Linked DNA regions of Arachidicoccus terrestris. The protein of the gene in region 1 binds, or shares a complex with, the protein of each later gene. Links are inferred from orthologs where the notes say so. Each region holds a gene or a part of one and is shown on either strand. Other genes may lie near its edges. The genes, in order: smc and K9M52_RS10215.

Region 1 (11,714 bases):
ACTGGTGACCAAAGTTCACTTCTGGACAATATATTATCTTTGCGGGCTATGAAAATTTTAATGGTCTGTTTGGGCAATATTTGTAGAAGCCCACTAGCGGAAGGTGTCCTGGAATACTTGGTGGAAAAATATGGACTGGACTGGAAGGTGGATAGTGCCGGGACCAGTAACTGGCATGAAGGAGAACCCCCTCATCACCGGTCTGTAAAAATCGCTAAAAACCATGGGATTGATATTTCCACACAACGGTCCAGACCCTTTACGGCCGGTGACATGGAGCAATTTGACCATATCTATGTAATGGATAGCCAAAATTATCAGGATGTCAAAGGAATTGCCGGCAAACTTTGGAACCCGTCTAAAGTTGACTTAATTTTGAACGCATCTCTACCAGGAAAAAATAAATCTGTACCAGATCCCTGGTTTGAAAATACTGATAAGGCTTTTGAACATGTTTACAGCCTTTTACTGGATGCATGTGAGGTATTAATCAAGCAGCTTCAACAAAATAACTAAACCGAATTAATTTATTTACATACATGAAACCATCTTTGCCACAAGGGACCCGTGATTTCTCTCATGAAGTGGTGCATAAAAGGCAGTATATTCTTCGCAAGATCAAACAGATTTTTGAACTATATGGTTTTCAGCCCTTGGAGACACCGGCCATGGAAAACATCGACACGTTGATGGGGAAATACGGAGAAGAAGGGGATAAGCTGATCTTCAAAATCTTAAATAACGGCCTGGACAATCCCAGTAAGGAGGATAAAACCCGCCAGGCTATGGAAGAAATCCTGGCTGGAAAATGGAGTAGGCAGCTGACAGAAAGAGCCTTGCGCTACGACCTTACCATTCCATTCGCCCGTTATGTGGCTATGAATCATGGCAGCCTGTCCTTTCCTTTCAAACGATATCAGATTCAGCCGGTCTGGCGGGCGGACAGACCACAAAGGGGGCGTTACAGGGAATTTTATCAATGTGATTGTGATGTCGTAGGCAGCGCCTCGCTCATTAACGAAGTAGAATTGATCCATATCTATGACCAGGCCTTTAAAGCATTACAGATTCCGGTCAGCATTCAGATTAATAACCGAAAGATCCTGGCAGGTCTTGCGGAAGCCTGCGGCAGCACAGATCAGTTAACAGATATAACAGTAGCTATCGATAAATTGGACAAAATCGGGCTGGATAAAGTCAAGGAAGAATTGAGGGCCCGTGGCCTGGGAGAGAAGCAGATTCAGATTATAGAACAATATCTGCGGATCGGGGGTAGCAATGAGGAAAAACTGTCCAGTATTGAAAAATTATTATCCGGCAGCGATCAGGCTGCTAAAGGTGTTCAGGAGCTCAGGTATTTGCTGGATTTTACGAAAGACAGTATCAATGCGGTGCAACTGGATTTTACGCTAGCCCGTGGGCTCAACTATTATACTGGAACTATTTTTGAGATAAAAGCCAGTACGGTCAAAATGGGCAGTATTGGCGGGGGCGGAAGATATGATGACCTGACAGGATTATTTGGCGTTTCCGGCATTCCGGGCGTAGGCATTAGCTTTGGTATTGACCGGATTTATGATGTTATGGAGGAGTTAGGACTTTTTGAGGGTAAACTTAGCCAGGGAACCGAAGTCTTATTCTTTAATCTGGGTTCCTATGAGTTGGCAGGAGCATATCCACTGATTCAACAATTTAGAAAAGCCGGCATTCGTACTGAATTATACCATGAACCGGTAAAGTTTGATAAACAGTTCAAATTTGCAGAAAAAAAGGGAATTCCTTATGTAGCCATTGTCGGCTCAGAAGAGATCACCGATAGAAAAATAACGATTAAACACCTGTCTACAGGCTGGCAGGAGCGTTTGGATAGCACCGACATTGATAAAATTGTTCAGACCCTTCATAGTCCTAAATAGGTAGAAGTCCATTAAAAAATACATTATGAGAAAATTGATTTACTCCTCAGTCGCGTTTTGTTTATTGCTGGCCGCATGTGGCCGCAGAAATATCCCATCCAAATCAGCAGAAGGGAAAAAACTGCACCCTAAAGTGACACCGGACAGAGAAAGACCGGGCCATGAACAATATGTCAAAAGGGCCACTGTCATTGATTCAGCTCAGGTAGGCAAAGTGGGAATGCCAAAAGATCAAAATAGAAACAACAATCAAGGCAAAGTAATCACTGATTCTTATGGCCGTAATATTGATTCTTTGAATGCAATTGCCAACACTGATGCAAATACCTCCGCAGACAGTGCAGCGGCAGCAACACATTATTTAGCAGAACCTGTCGTCGTTATTGACAGCAGGGGCAACCTGATGATCGATACCCTGAATCTGCCTCCGACGGTATCTCATAATCTGGATTCTCTAAATCAGACCATTCGGGCCTTTACACCCGATCAGGCGAAAAACCTGGCCTACCGTTTCAAACAAATCCCGCCAAGAGTGCTATTTGTACCTGATAATCTGGCCAAAAAAGGCCGCAAGGGGTATTATTATAAATACAACGATAAGTTCTGGTACTGGAAAAAAGCAGATGGCTATTTCTACCTAGACGAGAATTATTATAAATGAGTTGGCTGATCAAAATTTGTGACGCAAAAAAAGGCTGATCCGAAATATTCAGGTCAGCCTTTTTTTTGTTGTCTACCAATCAATGATTGATCTTTAAGAGTTCAATCTCAAAGATCAGCGTCGCACCCGGCGGAATCGCTTCACCGGCTCCCCTGTCACCATAAGCCAGATCGGAAGGCACATATATTTTCCATTTAGCCCCTTCATGCATCAGCTTCAATACTTCTGTCCATCCTTTGATTACCTGGTTTACATCCAGATCAACCGGCTCACCCCTTTTATAGGAATTATCAAATTCAGCTCCGCTTATAAGCATTCCTTTATAATTCACTTTTACATTACTGGTATCCGTAGGCATGCCACCGGTGCCTACCTTCATAACCTCATATTGTAATCCATCAGGCAATGTCGTCACTCCCGGCCTGGTTTTGTTTTTCGCTAAAAACGCTTCGCCTGCCTTTTTTGCACCGGCTGCTCTTTGTTCCGTAAAACGCTGATCAGCTTTCATGAGTATTGAAGCGATCTGTTGATCAGAGAAAAGGATACTGTCTTTATTAAAAACCGCATCCACCGCCTGACCTAACAGTTTAGAATTAATCGCAGAGGCTCCCTGCTGCTGGTAAAATTTAGCCAGGCTCAGCCCTAAGGCATAACTAATCGTATCGTTAAAAGTCGAGAGTGCCGGAACCGCTTTAATATCGGCAGACGTAACTGTTTTAACGGCGTTCTTTGCGGTCTGGGCCTGAGCCATTTCTACCGACACCAAGGAAAATGCCAAACAACTGCAGGAAAGAATCAGATTTTTGCGCATAAAAATTAAAATTTATAAAACGCGAATGTAATTGATTCGGTTAAACTATTTTTGTAATTCCTGTTAATTTCGTATCTTATCAGTATAAGACCATTTTTGGGAAAAATATATTCAATGAAATCACTTTTAACGCCTGGGCAGGTCAACCTTACGATTCAAAGGCTCGCACATCAGATTGTGGAAAACCATCTGGATCTTGACAGTACTGTTCTGATCGGCTTGCAGCCTCGTGGAATTTTTGTCAGTAACCGCATTGTTGAGGTGTTAAAAACAATTGTCGATAAAAGTAAGATCCGATATGGTAAACTCGACATCACTTTTTACCGGGACGATATCCGCAGTTCGATTCACATAGCCAATGAAACAGATATCAATTTCAGCATCGAAAATAAATCCGTTATATTAATTGACGATGTACTTTGGACAGGCCGTACAATAAGAGCCGCACTGGATGCTTTACTGGATTTTGGCCGCCCTTCCAGCGTAGAACTATGTGTGTTGATTGACAGACGCTTTAGCCGGCAACTTCCAATACAGCCCAATTATATCGGCCGCTCCATCGACACCTATAACGACCAGAAGGTGAAAGTCTACTGGGAGGAAAAAGATGGCAAAAATGCTGTTGAACTGCTGAGCGGGGAGGAGGCAGCTCAGTCATAGTGCCAGTATTACAGGTGAATGACCTCAAATAGTAACAGGCATAGCGCCAGGGTCAGTAAAATGACCAATACTGTTTTATATCTGTTCCAGAACCATCTTTGCTTTTGTTGTTGGAGGTATTGTATGATTATATCCTCCGGTAAGCCAGGCAGCCTCTTGAGATCCTCAAGGATCATAAGCTGTTCATTTTTAGGAAGGTAAATTAGCAGATCCAAACAATTCCCGGTAATCTGGCGGCTCAGCATTGTATTATTCTCCTTTTCGAGGATCACCAGGTGATAGGCCGAAAATAGTTGTTGCAGTTCCTCAAAAACAGCATCGGTGTTCATTCGATAAGGGTCCGTTTCTGATAGCGCTTTTTTCATATGCTCCAGCTTGATGAGCAGTAATTCGGCACTAAAAAAGACCGTCCCCCCAGACTTAAATTTGCGGCCGGCAGTCTCAAAGTTGCGGTGATAATCCGCACGGGAAGTTTTATCTGAAAGTACCTGATAGGCTTCATTTATCTCAGCAAATACATACCCACTGGCAAGATCTTCACTGTTTTTATCCGGATGATAGATAAGCGCCAGGCGGCGGTAGGCCGCCTTGATTTCAGCACCACTTGCCGAAGGGGACACCCCCAGAATCTGATAGTAATTTTTCCCTTGCACGCTGCAAAAATAATCGTTTCAATTTTTATGGTTACGCTAACGATCCCCTGGCATTTGCATATAACTATATTCAAATTTATATATAAATAAATATAAAATAGATATGTATATAATAATATAATTATACCAAGTTACATCCAACAGCTTTTAGCGCTAAATTTAACTATTTTTTGAGCGTTATGCACTGATTTTAATTGTTTTTCCACCTTTTACCCACCACGTGGTTTTTTAGTCATTTTATTAAAGGTTTTAACGTAAGTTCGCAGTCTATAAAAAGCAGTCACAGTGCGTTTAAAACAACTAGAAGTAAAAGGATTTAAGAGTTTTGCCGACAAAACTGTCGTCAATTTTAACCAGGGTATTACCGGCATCATTGGTCCCAATGGCTGCGGTAAAAGCAATATTATTGATAGCATACGATGGGTAATCGGAGAACAAAAGATTTCTGCGCTGCGGAGTGAAAATCTGGAAGCATTGGTTTTCAATGGCAGCAAAAGCAGAAGTGCCAGTGGCCTGGCCGAAGTAAGCCTGACATTTGAAAACACCAGAGGACTTTTACCGGTAGAATTCACTACGGTCACAGTTACGAGAAGATTTTATAAAAACGGAGATAGTGAATACCGTCTCAATGATGTCACCTGTCGGTTAAAAGATATTCAGAATTTGTTTATGGATACCGGCATCAGTACCGACAGTTATGCCATTATCGAACTAGGTATGGTGGATGATATCATCAAGGATAAAGAGAACAGCCGTAGGCGAATGCTGGAACAGGCTGCCGGCATTACCATCTACAAAACCCGTAAAAAAGAGGCTAAACAGAAGCTGGATGCAACCGAACAAGACTTAAACAGAATTGAAGACCTCCTGTTTGAGATCAATAATCAACTCAAGAGTCTGGAGAGTCAGGCCAGAAAAGCAGAGAAGTTCTTTGAGATCAAAAAGGATTACCGGGAACTTTCCATTGAATTAGCGAAAGCTGCGCTGGAAGGCTTCAATTTACAATACAAGGAACTCAACGATCAACAATCATCAGGATCTGAACAGAGAAACCTGCTGGAGTCAGAGGTAGAGGCCCTGGAACAGGCTTACGAAACAGAAAAAGCCAGCCACCACGATCAGGAAAGGGACCTTCAGCTCAAGCAACAGGCTTTCAACGAATTGCAGCAGTCACTCAGAACCAAAGAAAATGACCGTAATCTGGCAGGCCAAAAATTACAATATCTCAAAGAAAAACAACAGGGCCTGAATGATTTCCTGGCGCAATCAGAGGTGAAAGTGGCTACGCTGGAAGAGTCCATCGAATTTACCAAAGAGCAGCTGGAGGAAGCGGAAGGTACTCAAGCAGCTCTCCAGGAAAAAGCATTGGATGCCAAAGATAATATAGAGGATAAAAGGATCATCTTTGAACAGAAACGTGAAAAAGCAGAATCATTACGTACGGGGCACCTTGCTGTCCAACGCAATCAGTTTGACGCAGAAAAGAAAGTAGCAATTGCAGATACTTCTATCCAGAATCTAACCCGTTCGCAGGCGCAGATTTCAGAAGAAATTATCCATCGTAAAGATCAACTTAGTTTGCTGACTGTAGAACTTGAAGAAAGGCAAAGCCTGCTTGAGTCACAAAAGGATCAACTGGAAATCATGCAAGAACAGCATGAATCGGCCAAAGCGGCGATCTTCTCTACCCAGTCAGAACTGGAAGAAATGCGTACAGAGCTGGCGGAAGAGACCAGAACGCTGGATGCCAAACGCAATGAGCATGATTTGCTCAAAAGTTTGATTGATTCCATGGAAGGTTATCCGGAGAGTGTAAAATTCTTGCATAATAATAAAGATTGGGATCATCAAGCGCCGATCTTGTCCGATATCATCTATGTAGAGGAAGACTATCGCGCGGCCCTGGAGAACGTCCTTGAACCTTATCTGAACTACTACGTAGTAAAAGATATGGAGCAAGGTCTGCAGGCCATTTCATTACTGGATGAGCATAAAAAAGGAAAAGCTAATTTTTTCCTGTTAGATAAAATCCGCAGCTATGAGTCTTCGCCGGAAGCACTTCCCAATACCGTTCATGCAATGGATGTAATAGAGGTAGATGAGCCGTATGAAAAGCTCGCTGCTTACCTATTACAGCATGTCTATATCTCAGAAGATAGTTCCGCATTCAAAAACGCAGATATCACCTCCGCGGTGCTGCTCGATAAAAACGGTAAATTTGTCAAAGGCAAATTCACTTTGTCAGGCGGGAGTATTGGCTTATTTGAAGGAAAAAAAATCGGCCGGGCAAAGAACCTGGAAAAACTTAGTGACGAGATCGTATTTCAGGACGCGGTGGTCAGCGCCCTCAAAACTGAAATTCAGAAAAAGCAACAAGACGTATTGCGTTTCAATGAGCAGTTAAAAGAAAGGGAAATCAAAGTTGCAGAAAACGAGATCAATCAGTTATCCAATCAGATTTTTGCAACACAGAACAAAATTGAAAATCTTCAGGCATCACAGCAAAATGCGACGACGCGGCTGGAAGAAATTGAAGCCAAGCTGGAAGAGGAAAAAGAAGCAATCTATTCCACACGCGAAGGTTTGGATGAACTAAACAAAAACCTGAAGCAACTCTCTGAGGAGATACAATTAATTCAAAAGGACTATTATCAGGCAGAACAGGATTTTAATTTTGCTTCCGCCAGCCACAATGACGTTAACTTACAGTTGACCCGCCAGCAAAGTAAGATTGATGCCCTTAAACAGGAATTGGTCTTTAAAGAGAATCAGCTGCTTGAACTCAGAGAGCAGGTAAAATCCAATGCGGAGCAATTACAGCACTCCAGTCAGGAAATTGAAGAAGCGGATGAGCTTTTACAGGATGCTATTCAACTGGTGGAAGATCTCACAGAGAAAAAAGAAATTGATAAAGAAGCGCTGGAAGTCGCCGATAGAAATTTTTACGGTATTCGTACCGCCCTTGAAAAACAAGAAAATGAGATTCGGCAAAAGACGAAATTAAGAGAACAGCTGGACATGCAGCTCAGCCAGTTAAAGGATAAACTCAATGAGTTGAAATTGCATTTGGCTGGCATGAAAGAACGTCTCAATGTTGAATTTAAGGTGGACCTGGACGTCATATTGGATGAACCGCGTCAGACGGAAATCCCTTTGGAGGAGTTACAGGCCAGCACCGAAAGGCTCAAAAAGCGACTGGACAACATGGGAGAAGTTAACCCTACTGCTATTGAAGCTTTTACAGAGATGAAAAAGCGCTATGAGTTCATTCTGGAGCAGAAAAACGACTTGGTGACTGCCAAAGAAAGTCTGATTCAAACGATCCAGGAAGTGGAATCAGCCGCTAATCAGCAATTTTTGTCTACCTTTAATCAGGTAAGAGAGAACTTCCAGAAAGTATTTAAGGCGCTATTCACGGAAGAAGATACCGCCGATATGGTATTATTGGATCCAGAGAATCTGGCAGATACCGGCATTGACATTATGGCAAAACCTAAGGGGAAACGCCCGTCATCTATCACACAGTTGAGTGGGGGAGAGAAAACGCTGACAGCTACAGCATTGCTTTTCGCTATCTATCTGATCAAGCCGGCTCCTTTTTGTATTCTGGATGAGGTGGATGCCCCGCTGGACGATGCCAACGTGGGTAAATTTACACAGATGATCCAGAAGTTCTCTGAAAATTCACAGTTTATCATTGTTACACATAACAAACAGACCATGAGCGCTGTGGATGTAATCTATGGCGTGACAATGCAAGAACCAGGGGTGAGTAAATTGGTACCGGTAGACTTTAGAAACCTGAATTAATTTAATTACAATCTCGGTGAGAGCGCTTTGATGGCTGATTTTGTTGAACATAAAAAACACCGGATATGAAAAAGACAGCAATAGTACTAATGGGCATTTGCCTCGTATTTTTGGCAGCAGGGTGTGGTACAACCAAAAATGCAGATTTGGAAAAACAAGCCTTATTACATAATTGGATTTTAGTTACCAAGGACGGAAAAGACCAAATGGGCTGTAATGTAAAAAAGCCATTGAATATCACTTTTTCTGATAAAGGCGTAAATGGCTATTCAGGTTGTAACAACTTTTTCGGCCCTTTTAAAACCACCAAAAAACATCATATCAAATTAGGACCATTAGCTTCTACCATGATGGCTTGCGTGGGCGAAGACTGCGGTAAAATAGAAGTTGGGTTTATTCGGAATCTGGATCTGGTTAACAAATATAAAATCACAGCAGACCATTTATACTTATATCAGGATACTCAGTTACTGCTAACTTTCAGAAAATAAAATTAGCCTGATTGCAGTTTCATTCAAATAGATCGATAGGGTGCTTCATTGACAATCTAAGTCAAAGCGCCCTATTGATATTTTATACTGAAAGGAAGATTCTTATTACTGGTTAGTCTTAAATGAATGAGCGCCTCTCATAATTTCGACGGGATAAAAATTAAATGTTAGAGGTTGCTCTTGCCCATTAATCTTCAACGACAAATGCAGCCTGAATAAATTCTGGCCAATGAGGTGCATGATCCAATCATTCTTCTCCGACAACTCGTCATCTTTCTCCGGATAAAGATCCCTGATCGATAGATGCTTGTCGTTAATTTCAATTAAAAGCAAAGGCAGGATAAAATCCTGTAGGCTTTGATTTTCCGCAATCCTAGAAGGAGATTGTTTTCTCGGATCTGAATTTAACGTTACACCTCCATGTATAATAGCTGAGCTGTCGTTTTCCTGGACCATACTGCTTTTGTTCCAGAGAATTTCGACCGGGCTGCCAGATTTATTTTCCAGGGAAAAATTAATGCGATTATAAACGGGTGTAAAAGTAATCTTTACCCCGCTTTTATCCCATGTGGCTTTTTTGCGTGAATCAGATTCCCGCATAGAAAACTTATATTGATAATAATGGCCATGAACAGCGTCTATCATTCTCTGGGAGCTAATACAGCCCTGTATCAACAGACTGTATATGAATGCCGGCATCCACAAATATTTTATTGACCTTTTCCGTCTTCTGTCAAAAATTTCTCGCATCTTATTTGTCATTAATACTATTCTATCGTGGGAATGAAACGTAAAATTACTTTTTGCGGACCAGTATCCAGCTATTGGCCACTGGCCTGAGTGTTTTACCTGAGGGCCGGTTACGAACCCGATACTGCTGATGCTGCTCATCCCAGACAGCCATTGTCGTAGAGCCGCCACCATCCAGGTTGACCGCATTTTCAGCACCTAAAAAGCGCATCAGTCTACCCAGATCGGTTAAGGAAATCCCGTTACTAAAAGCAGGCTGTCGGCCGTCAACTGTTACCAGCCAAACCGTTCTTTTGCCCTTTACACCAAATGCTGTTCTTGGATGATGAACGGTACTTAAACTACTTCTATTTTGGGGCAGGAGTTTTCTGTTCTTCAACAAGACGGCTCGGGCTCCCAACGCTTCATTCAGCTCCTTTTCTTTCTTTTTAAATAAAACAGAATCTCCTATAATCACTTTACCCGACTTTAAAACCCCGACAAAATCCACCATCGTCTTGTCAACACCTTTAATCATCCTGCCCTCCTTGATAACCGGCCCAAGGGGAATACCATTTTTCATATTAAAGAAGTCGGCATTGACACCTGCAATTACCAGACGATCTTTCCTATTCTCTGCCTGCATCTCATCGGTGACGATCTGCCGTCCGAAGTCATCCTTATCATCAGGTGTGGCTGCTTCCAGCATAAGATGTTTTTTCTTCAGTCGCGCCTTCAGTACCTGCACAACAACGGGCTTGCTGTCCCGATCCAGATAGGTTATTTCTCTGGCTTCAGTATGTGGGCCTGGTAGCCAGCTGCTATCCTCTAAAACTTTAGTGGCGGGCAGTCCGATATACTTTTGAGCATCTGCCCACCCCATCATAATAAAGAATAAGCCAAAGCTCAACATGGTAGATATCAGATTCCTTTTCATCACGAAACGCATTTTTAATAATAACAGAGTGAAAATAAGATAATTCCACCGGTCGGGACGTTAAATATTCAGATCCTTGGCGCACTTTATGAAAACAACAGAGAAAAACATCCGAAATTTCACAAGTTTTCAATAGTTGAAACAAATATGCAAAATTATGAGACGAGTAACAACTTCGATAAAAGTTAATTCGTTCAAATTTGTAGCATAATCAAGAGTTGCAAGAGACTCCGGCAAATGCAAATTATGCAGAATCCGTTAAAATCCAATATTCAAAAGATAACTAGATCCTGCTGAAACAATAACACAATTTATAAGGAAATGCAAATCATCAAGTTCATGAATGTACACAAATCTGTAAAATCACTTCAAAAATGTATCCGGCAGGCAGTCATGGCCGGCTCAGCACTGCTGCTGGTCGCTGCAGGCCCTCCGGCAAATGCGCAGCCCGCTCCCCAAGTGGCCCCCAGCTATCCGCTTATCACCCATAATCCTTACTTTAGTATCTGGAGTAATAAAGATGTATTGACAGAAGCCTCAACGGTGCACTGGACAGGGAAGCCTCATTCACTGGTAGGAATACTAAAGGTAGATGATCAGTTTTACAGATTTATGGGCAAAGCGGTTAAATCTTTTACCACAATTGCCCCGGCCGGCAATGAAAAAGCAAATATGCAGATATTATATACAACCCGGCAACCTGCGGAGAACTGGCAATCCGTTAATGCAGATACGCAGGGTTGGCAAAGTGGGCTGTTGCCTCTTTCAGACGACAGCAAAACGGCCCGTACTCTTTGGCAATCAGATGACATATGGATCAGAAGAAGCTTTGAGTTTAACGGTGGCAACATCGAGGGGCTTAAGATCAAATTACGTCATGATGATAATATTGTCCTTTACCTGAACGGCCATAAAGTATATCAGAAAGAAGGCTGGATGGAAGAGTTTCAGTACACCGATTTTAATAATAAATTGCAGAAATACTTGCGACAAGGGAGAAATGTACTGGCAGCACATGTAAGAAATACAGCCGGCGGACGGTATTT
Region 2 (10,394 bases), 1.5 Mb from region 1 along the record:
CATAAACGGATCTGAGTTGTTCACTGTATATAATTTGTAGGTGCCGGGGACAAACTCATCAATAAATGCCTTGGCCGCATCAGCCGCTGTTTTCCATTTATTCTTATCAAATTGAGCCGGAAATAAATGGGTCCCGTCGTGATTAGTAACCCCTGCATATGCGGGATTTCCATTGAAAAGGGGACTGGCTGCCAAAAGCAGGACTTGCTCTTTATAAGCTTTACAGACGCCGGTTGTTACACGACCATATTCATCGTTAAGTGGTAGATCGGATGGCTGACTGGATGAGGAAATTGCCTTTAGTTCATTGTAGGCGGTATCTAGCTGCCCAACTATATAGTTTACACAGCTATCAAAAGGAGCCCTTGAAAGAGCCAGGTCGTCATTGGAAGCAGAAATAGATAATGGTTGCGGCAGGATTACGACTGGACCATATAGTCTTAATAACCAGAAATAGAAAATGGCGCGCATGGCTCTTGCTTCCGCCTTGAAGTGGGCTTTAAGATAATCATTGACTTCTCTTGAATTGGCACCATCGATCTTGTTAATAAAATCTGTGGCGGTTCTGACAGGCTTGTAATATTCCGGCCAGAGGTATTCAAAAGCACCAAATGATGCAGATAAGGTATTATAACTAAATGCGTTGATGCTGAAGTTAATTGCAAAATAATTAGATTCGTCGGCGAGTTGGTTAAAAGATGCGTCATCTGAGCCCCAACCGCCTCTATTGGCATATGGGTCTGGAACATTCGCGTAAACTTGTGCCAGATACTTTTGCGTATTTTCCAGGTTAGCAAATATGGAGTCGTCCGATAAGGTGATATCTGGAACCTGGTCAAGAAATTTACTGCAGGAGGAGAATACTGCTATGCCCACTGCGATAACAAATCCTAATAACAATATTTTAAGTTTCATAATTCTGATTTTTTAAGTAATTCAATTGTGGCTCTGTGCTTAATTAAAATGAACCTGGAAACCAATTGCCATATTTCTGGTATTTGGATAGGTGTTACCACTACCTGTGTTCATTTCGGGATCCCATAGTTTGAATGGACTCCAATAACATAGATTGACGGCGTCAAAATATATCCTGGCGTTCTTAAAACCGGAGTTTTTAAAGATTTTGTTGGGTAAGTTATAGCCGAAGTTCAGCGTTTTAAAGCGGATGAATGACTGATCTTTTACCCACCAGGTACTTGCCACATTGTTATTTGCGTTTGCAACCGTTCCATATCCTAGACGTGGATAGAATGGATGTTCAGCGTGATTCTGTTCTGTCCACCTGTCCACCGTGTTTGCATATATGTTGTTATCTTCAGAGCCGGCAAACGGACTTCTTGCAATTTCACTCAACACTCTGTCAGCCCCCTGTACGCCCTCAAAAAAGGCGCTTAAATACCAGTTGCCATATTGCAGATTCATGCCAAATCCAAAGGTTAACGGAGCAACGTCTCCATGGCCGATAAAGGTTTGGTCATATTGGTTGATAACGCCGTCTCCATTGAGGTCTTTATATTTAATATCACCTACCCTGGCTACACCACCTACGCCTGACTGGTCAGCATGATTGAGAAGCTCTGCTTCGCTTTGGAAAAGGCCCTCTGCTATGTAACCATAGTTATTTAGGATTTTTTGCCCTCTTGGATCCATATAAGGCTCTTCATAAGGCGCTGCTCCGTTTTCAAGTAACTTGTCTTTATTATATGTAAAAGTTCCTCTGAATGAAATAGACAGCTTATCCGTCAGCGGAACAGGCAGTAATTCAACCGTACCATCGAATCCCCGATTGATGGTTATACCGTAGTTGCCGTCTGGCTGATATTGCAATCCTGCAAAGCCGGGAAAGTTGGCACGTGTCAGGAAGATGCCTGTTCTATATTTCTGAAACCAGTCTAATATAAAGGAAAGCTTGTTATTCAACACTTTGAACTCCAGGCCTACATCCTGATCATGGGATTTTGCCCATATGACACTAGCTCCGTAGTGGCGGATATTGATCCCGGCATAATCTTTTTTGGGATATTGGCTTCCAACTCTACCAAATGCAATCCCTTTAGCTTCATCTGTTATAGTAGTGATGTAGTCAAAGCGAGTGCCGCCTATAGCGCCTGAATACCCGTTTGAGTATCTTAACTTGAAGAATGTAAATATATTAGATAAAGGTTTCCAGAACTTTTCGTTCGACAGCACCCAGCCTACCCCGAGAGAGGGAAAGAAGCCATATCGGTCTTCAGGGGAAAATACCTGAGAGCCGGTATATCCAGCGTCAAACTCCGCAAAATATTTGTCTTTAAAAGCGTAGGTTGCTCTAGCAGCATAGTTTTGCTGACGGGTAGGAATAGCATCTTGGTAATTGGTAGCAGTGGGGTTTGCCTGGCTAAGTTGGCTATAGACAACCATGGCCTGCACATCATGGTCGCCAAAAGTCCGGTGCCAGTTGACTTGGCCTTGCAAAGAAAATTGTCGGTCTTGAGAGCTTTTGGGATCGTATCCTAAAACATCTTCTCCGGAAATTACCTGTTCCAAATTAAGTGAACCATCGTCATTGTAGTGGTCAACCTGGTCGAGGAAATAGACGCTTCTTTGCCTTTTTCTGTCCTGGCTATTGGTACTATAGGTATCAAAAGTATATTGGCCGTTGGCGCTAAGCCCTTTTAATATAAATCCCAGGTCCTGTTCCAGTCGGGCAGTAGAGGATATCTTTGATCTGAAATCTTCCCTGTAACCCGATTGGGTAATATCTGCCCAGGGGTTCGGAGAAGGTGTTGACCCTTCTGCAATCCCCGCTACCAGGTTTCCTGGATACATAGCCGGATAATGGACAGGGCTTGCTCTCATTGCATTATTAAATGCAGAGCTGGCACCGGAACCTGGCTCGTTGAACTGAGAAATGTAGCCGTTGATACCTAAGAAGAATTTGGTTGTCTTGGTCCATTTCATATCAACATTTGATACGAAGTTGTAGCGTTGATATTTGGTGCCGGCATCATATGTCTGCAGGCCATCGGTTTTCAAAAGCGATGACTCTTCATAATAGGATAGTGAAGTATAATATTGTACTCTATCGGACCCGCCTGTCGCGCTGAAGTTCAACCGACGGTTGTGTGAGGTACTATTGAACAGCTTGCCCAACCAATCTTCATTAGGGTATACATAATGGTTGGCATTGGGGTCCAAAGTACTATCAATATAATCCTGGGAATAGAAGGGCGTCATACCAGAAGCCAATGCAGCTTCATTTCTAAGTTCCATATAGGTTTTCGCATCAGCCATTTCCTGCAATTTGGTAAAAGCAGTTATACCTTCCAGATAATTAACCATGAGGTTGACTTTTCCGATTTTGCCTCTTTTCGTATTGACGATGATAACTCCATTAGCACCCAGGGCGCCGTACACGGCAGTTGCTGTTGCATCCTTTAGAATGGTAAAATCTGCAACATCTTCTGGATCAATGTCATTTAGGCTACGACCTTGAACACCGTCAATGATTACCAGCGGTCCACTGCCGCTGGAACCAAAGGTTGAAATACCACGTATCCAGATATCAGCGGAATTGCTTCCGGGTAAGCCGGAGCGCTGAACGCCAACTAAACCGGAAATACGGCCCGCAAGCATCGTATTAAGGTTCGCTACGGGCTGTTTGAGTTCCTCTACACGAACTGAAGATTGAGCACCAACTAAACTGATTTTTTTCTGACGTCCATAACCAACGACTGCAACATCATTCAGACCTCCTATTACCGGATTCATTACAATATTGTATACAATCTGTGTGGTAAATTGCCAGCGATAGTCCTCGTAGCCAATAAAGGAGGCTAGAAGTGAATCTCCCTTTACTGCTTCAATTCGGAAGTTCCCTTTATCATCAGAAATAACGGTTTTGCCGGATGTCGAATTTCTAATGGTTACCCCGATTAAATTGCTTCCGAGGTTATCCTTAACGTTACCGGTTAAAGTGATTTTTTCCTGTTGTGTACGTTCGATCTGCGCCTGGAGTGTGGCTCCAGACAGAAAAAGACCCAGACATAATAGCAGTGATAATCTCCATCTGCATTTTAGTTTTTTTAATTCCATCTCATACGGTTTAAAGATTTGAGTTTAGTGTTTGCAAAATTCTCCGAGCTGTTTTTAGTGGCTAGCTTGAAATGTGTTATTGGTTTCTTAAATGTTTAATAAAAGTATCTTAAAGGGCAACCGTTTGCGGTTAACGAATTAAAAACGTAATGTTAACATAACTTTAATCATTATTTACATTTTGCTATTTTTGCTGTGAATTGGCTGAATATCAAATTCAAAATTTAAATCCCGTGCGGTAGCGATCTTGTATTCTAGACATGGGTTGCCGCTCTTTAGTTAGGTAAATTTTTTAACTTCATGATTATTTGATGATTAATGGCAATATTTTTGGTAACCCTTTTGAAACTGACAAATAACTCCGTCGATGGCAAAACTTAAACTGGATAAAATATCAGCAGACCCTCCCAGAGAGGCAGAAAAAGAAGCGTACAAAGAAAAAACCAAAGCCCTCCAAAAAGCGATCGATGAATGGCAAAATAAGCTGTATGCCGAGCATAAGCACGCATTGCTTATTGTATTTCAAGGGATGGATGCGTCCGGTAAAGACGGGGCAGTCCGCAGTGTCTTTAGTGAAGTAAACCCTCAGGGGATTAGTGTACATTCTTTCAAAGTGCCTACCGAAGAAGAGACTGACCATGATTTTCTATGGCGAATCCATAAACAGACACCCGGAAAGGGGATGATCAAAATATTCAACCGGTCCCATTATGAGGATGTCTTGGTCACCAGGGTCCATAAGCTCATTAATGATAAAACAGCCAAAGAGCGCATGAAGGCGATTAATGATTTTGAAAACCTGCTCACGGCCAACAATACACATATTCTGAAATTCTATCTTCATATCACACCTGAAGAGCAGTCGGAGCGCCTGGCTGAAAGAATGGAAATCAAACGTAAGATGTGGAAATACAATCCGGGAGATGCAATAGAAGCGAAGTCCTGGAAGGAATACAGAAAGTATTATGAAGACTGTTTTGAACATTGCAATGAAGTCCCATGGATGATTGTACCCTCTAATAAGAACTGGTATAAAGAATATGTGGTAGCAAAAGCCGTTCATGACCTGCTGAAGAAAATCAATCCCAAGTATCCGTCACTTGAAAAAGAGTAATTGTTTTTATATATAAGCTATTGTTTACTTTTGTGCTATATTTGATAACCTTTAATAATCTATTTTAAAACGACTAAAATTTAAAAACATGGGATTCGTAAAAGACTTCAAGGAGTTTGCAGTAAAAGGAAATGCCATAGATCTTGCCGTTGGTGTGATCATTGGTGGCGCCTTTGGCAAAATCGTTACCAGTATCATTGATGACCTGGTCATGCCCGTTATTGCCAAGCTAATCGGGCAACCCGATTTTAGCAATCTGTGGATCGACCTGAATCATAAGGCGGCTGATGGGCTGGCACTGGCCGATGCCAAGAAAGTAGATGGCGCTGCCATCTTCGCCTATGGTAACTTTATTACCGTTGCCATCAATTTCTTATTGTTGGCACTCGTGATTTTTATGATGGTCAAAGCGATCATGAAACTGAAGAGAAAAGAAGAAGAAGCTCCGGCTGCACCGCCAGAACCTACCAAAGAAGAGGTTTTGCTGCAGGAAATCAGAGACGCCATCCGCGCCAAATAGCTTTCAAGATTTTTTATTGATTCCCTGAGGATTTTCTTATTTTTACCTCCCGGGCCTGGGGCGTGATAGACAACTATTTGACTGACTATCACGCCTTAGAGGGAGGATTTTGGTTATTCATTTCGTCAATTAATACAGGTTTATTTTGAAACCATCCATTTATCAAATCAAATTACCTCAGTTTGAGGGACCTTTTGATCTTTTACTATTCTTTATAGAAAGAGATGAATTGGATATTTATAATATACCTATTACCCAGATTACGAAAGATTTTTTGGATTATCTGCATCATCAACGTAGTCTCAATATTGAATTGAGCAGTGAGTTTATCCTCTTTATCTCTACCTTAATGCGTATTAAAGCCAAGATGCTGCTTCCCCGAAAGGAATTGGATGAGAAGGGTAATGAGATTGACCCCCGGCAGGAGTTAGTAGATAAGATCCTGGAATACAAGCGATTTAAAGAAGCGGCGGTGGAGCTGGCAGAGAAAGAGACTTTGCGCCAGTTGATGCAAAAAAGAGGAAACCTACAATCGGAATTGAGCAAGATTGGTGAGGATGCTGCCGAAGGCACAGAGATCCAGACCATTAATTTATTCAAATTAATGAAGACCTTTGAGAAGGTCATGCAGCGTGTAATTGATCGAAATCACAAGCCGGTACATACGGTTGTACAATATAATTATACCATGGAAGGCAGCAGGGAATACATCCTGACTACTGTAAAAAAAGCCCATTCCATGTCCTTTGAGACCGTTTTTAATGTGTGTGAAGACCGTATTCATGCGCTTTTTCTATTTCTATCCCTATTGGAATTATCTCAGATGCGTTTTATGACACTGCAGGTAGGAGAGGGTAAAAACAATTTTATCGTTGAGTGGAATGACAACCGTGATGAAGAACTGGCGAGCAGCCCGGTGCCGGAAAACACATTATCTGAAGATGAGTCTAAGAGTCCGACGGAATCACAAAATACACAGAGTGCTATACCTCAAAAAGATCCCATGTTTCCGGAGCAGCCTTCGGCCAATTAATACTAGAATTGTTACAAGTGTAAGGGGGGTGTTCCTGTAAACACCCAAAGGAGTTGTTACATATTAAATATTAAACTAATAAATCCTCTCTTTTTTCTGTAAAAAGGAATTAAAGAGAGGCTTTTTTGTGGATGGGACATAGCAAGGCCATTAGACCTGTTATTTAGTCCGGTTGGATAAGGTAAGCGTGCCAATTCTAGGCCGCTGTGCTTTTAATCTGTGCGGCCGCCTGTTGCATTCTTTTGCTGATAATGGATGCGTTTGCTGTAAGGATGCCAAAGAAGATCCAGCAGGTCTCGGTAGACTGGTTCCTGGCTTTGATTTTATTTAAATGATAGTGGTTTTTCTCATTGCCAAAACTTCCTTCCAGGACCGTGCCCCTTTGACGGTTCAGCGCTGCCCGCATCGTTTTAGATTGTTCAACCAAAGCAGGCTTCTGCCTTCCTTTAGGAATAAAATTAGTGGTGATATTGTTTTGACGGCAATACTTTCTGTTGGTATTAGTGGCATAAATAGCATCGGCACTATGATGCGTGCACTTCCCAAAAAGTTTACGGTGCAGATAAATCGTATCCACCAGCTGTGTGCCTTCATTGAAGGCATCATAACTCAGCCGTTGGATAAAACTGATGCCGTCTACCTGTAACTTGTTGACCTTGGCTCCGAACTCTACAGCTTTTATTTCTTTGCCCCGGATAATGGGACGGATGTAGGGCTTGCTGATCGATACGATCCGGTCTTTGATCTGTGGGTTCCTATCCCCAAAAGCTTTGTTATGCTGTTGCTCGTATAGGGTACGTATCGTCTTCAGGCGGGTGGCTTTCCGCTTGCTGATATGAGTTCCGGGGCGGGCCTGCAATTCATCGTTAAGCTGCAGCAGGCGGTACAAAAAACCTAAGAGCTGCTTACGCAGTTTACGTTCCTTACGCCTGCTCTTTTTCCTGCAGCGCTGGTAGTTCAGGAACAGGGTTTTATGTTTCTCGTAGTTACTGCGGCTCTTACGTAATTTCAACTGTTTTCTAAAGAGTTGATTCAACGCATATACTTCCTTACAGGCACCCCACAGCAATTTGCAGTCAGTGGGATGGGATATATAGGATTCATAACACGTGGCGTCCTCAAAGCTGAAGGCTGTATCTTTTATCCAGGGCTTCCAGTAACCCGCCAGGCACTGCTGCATGGCATCCATATCCAGGTATTGCCCAATATAACTGCGCCACCAGCTGGGAAGATTGGAATCCTTAATTCTCTCACCGGGCCTGAGCCGGATGCCACAAAATAGCTGCATGCACCAGTCAGTATTAATACGATCGATCAGCATCCGGTCACTGACGCCCATAACGTGCTTAAGGATCATCAGTCCAATACCTCCGCTGACATCAAACCAGCTCTTGCGTCCCTGGCCGGTAATAAGACCCCGGGGACTCGGAATTGTAGCGGATAACTGCTCAAAAGGGATGGCTTTATAAAGAATTCCTAAATCTGTTTGGCTAAAATGCTTATCCAGAAGATTCTCGTGAAAAAAAAGTAGATTTGTCATGGATTATAAAAAAAGTTATGCCCTACTTTGAACACTTTTTGTGCCAAAGCAGGGCAATTTTGTTATAATCCACACCCTGAAACTCAATGGGGATAACTATTACAGCTTTTCAGGAACACCCTAAGGGGAGTATAAAAGTTTTAAAGCCAGAGCCCTACTATCTTTTTCCGGATCCTGACCTTTTTAATATGCTGATCAGCATTTGGCCGGTCATTTCCATCACGTTTCGCATTAACGATTTTGTCGGCCACTTCCATTCCCTTTATTACCTGTCCAAATACAGTATAATTCTGGTCCAGATGAGGCGCTCCTCCAGTGGTTTTATATATCTGTTTATGTGCTTTCGAAATCGTGTGACCCGATCTTTTTTCCGCTTTATTCAGCGCGTCATCCGTAAACTTCTTTCCGGTTACAATATAAAATTGGCAGCCGGAAGACGCCTTTTCGGGATTATTATCTCTGGCAGCTGCAAGTGCTCCCCGCTGATGAAAGTATTGTGGCCTGAATTCAGCCGGTATCGTATATCCTACATCTCCGTTACCTAACATGACACCTGGTTTGGCATTTTTGGAATCGGGATCTCCACCCTGAATCATAAAACCCGGGATGACTCTGTGAAACAGCACGCCGTCATAAAAATGCTTGCGTGCCAATTTGATGAAATTATCTCTATGTTTTGGTGTGCCATCAAATAATTCAATAATAATCTTGCCTGAATCGGTGGTCATAACGGCACGGAAACGCTGACTCTTGGCGGTACAAACCAATACCAGCAGACAGATCACGGAAAGTATTTGTTTTTTCATCGTACTAATCCTATCGGTAATGGGGCGAAGATAACAAAAATAAGATAACCCCACTTTGCTATCGAATCATCTTTTGTCTCCTATGAATGCTTCTGCAAAACGCCACTCCGGTTCCCTCCGGTTGTCAGACTGTGTTATGATTTTTTCATAAGAAAAGCCGGACTATGATTTAATCCGGCTTGTACTAATAAGATAATTTCGTCCTCTTACCGACTATTGCATTGTGGCAAACTTCATCAAGGTCACAGTATCTAACTTTAAAACTTCTCCCGCGGTAACCTGGACATTATCTGTTGTGTCGTTATCGTATCCGGAGTCGGCATCCGCAAGGTAAATAAGCTGATAACTGCCTTCAGCAATGCCCCAGAATTTAAAGTATCCGGTACTATCAGGAATCGCACTCAATGTATCTGTTCCATTAATTGCCTGAACCAGCGCCTTGGCTTCCTCTGGTAAAACAACACCTTCCATGGCACCTCCGGCTTCTTTCGCAAAAGTCCGGATCACTGGTTTCAGAATGTATTGACCGCTGTTGCCGGCCTTAACAATAGAGCGAGCGGCATCAAAGTCAAGTACCAGGGCATACGGGATCCCGGCAACCAATTCGGAATGAATATTTAGTTTAAGCCCGGACTGCTGTCCAGATGGCGTAGACAACGGCACCGTCTCTCCGTTGTTGAGCACTAAGGAGTTATCGTCACCCAGCACTAAACGGATCTGTGAAACCGTTCCGGCAGGCAGGTCCACCCCAGCTAGTAGAGTGTCTGTTCCGTTTCTGAAATCTAACAGGTTATATAACCCCGGCCTGACCATTGGAACTTCAGTCCAGCCTGAGTCCTCATCAGTCAAGACTTCGGAAGATGTATTCACCATTACTTTTTGTATATCAAGCCATACAGCCTGATAGTCAGCCGGCGCGTCGGTCAGATAGACATCCAGGTGCGAATTGCCATTTCCCGACTCGTCCATGGACTTTCCACACGAATTGAACATTACAATGACCCCCAAAATACCTATTGAGGCCATAATGGAATAAAACCATTTACGCGTTTTCATAGAATTATACTTTTAATTTCAATTTCGATAGGCTCATTTTTCGTGCCAAATGAGAAAGAAATCACATAATAATATTTATTAATATTTGTAAGAAAAAGAAAAATAACACAGTGAAGCAAAAATTTTTTTTGCTTTGTGCCGGAAAGAGGTCCAATAACCATTTAGCTCAGTAGTGAGCGCTTGAATTATTATTCGGTGATTAGCCAATCGCGGGTATTTTATCCGGAACTGTCAAAATGATTGTGCGTTCA

The links.
Region 2: the proteins of smc (region 1) and K9M52_RS10215 are in contact, whole or in part, in a crystal structure (PDB 3ZGX), measured with the Bacillus subtilis proteins. The link is inferred for Arachidicoccus terrestris from one-to-one orthologs.

The regions. Positions count from the first base shown.
Region 1 is NZ_CP083387.1:4,083,545-4,095,258, reverse strand. Bases 4,604-8,711 are described here. They hold smc (chromosome segregation protein SMC), read left to right. Parts: upstream 4,604-4,986; coding sequence 4,987-8,511; downstream 8,512-8,711. Other genes in these bases: K9M52_RS15880 (META domain-containing protein), read left to right, coding at 8,577-8,711; K9M52_RS15890 (J domain-containing protein), read right to left, coding at 4,604-4,701. In the rest of the region: K9M52_RS15915 (low molecular weight protein-tyrosine-phosphatase), read left to right, coding at 49-516; hisS (histidine--tRNA ligase), read left to right, coding at 540-1,916; K9M52_RS15905 (hypothetical protein), read left to right, coding at 1,942-2,577; K9M52_RS15900 (FKBP-type peptidyl-prolyl cis-trans isomerase), read right to left, coding at 2,657-3,388; bifunctional pyr operon transcriptional regulator/uracil phosphoribosyltransferase PyrR, read left to right, coding at 3,503-4,048; more of K9M52_RS15890, read right to left, coding at 4,057-4,603; more of K9M52_RS15880, read left to right, coding at 8,712-9,002; K9M52_RS15875 (hypothetical protein), read right to left, coding at 9,108-9,701; K9M52_RS15870 (phosphodiester glycosidase family protein), read right to left, coding at 9,799-10,668; K9M52_RS15865 (glutaminase family protein), read left to right, coding at 11,008-11,714. UniProt on the Bacillus subtilis protein: Required for chromosome condensation and partitioning.
Region 2 is NZ_CP083387.1:2,629,743-2,640,136, forward strand. Bases 5,010-7,797 are described here. They hold K9M52_RS10215 (segregation and condensation protein A), read left to right. Parts: upstream 5,010-5,853; coding sequence 5,854-6,741; downstream 6,742-7,797. Other genes in these bases: K9M52_RS10205 (PPK2 family polyphosphate kinase), read left to right, coding at 5,010-5,188; mscL (large conductance mechanosensitive channel protein MscL), read left to right, coding at 5,277-5,708; K9M52_RS10220 (transposase), read right to left, coding at 6,938-7,797. In the rest of the region: K9M52_RS10195 (RagB/SusD family nutrient uptake outer membrane protein), read right to left, coding at 1-915; K9M52_RS10200 (SusC/RagA family TonB-linked outer membrane protein), read right to left, coding at 955-4,074; more of K9M52_RS10205, read left to right, coding at 4,442-5,009; more of K9M52_RS10220, read right to left, coding at 7,798-8,281; K9M52_RS10225 (peptidylprolyl isomerase), read right to left, coding at 8,422-9,087; K9M52_RS10230 (DUF4382 domain-containing protein), read right to left, coding at 9,301-10,143. UniProt on the Bacillus subtilis protein: Participates in chromosomal partition during cell division. May act via the formation of a condensin-like complex containing Smc and ScpB that pull DNA away from mid-cell into both cell halves.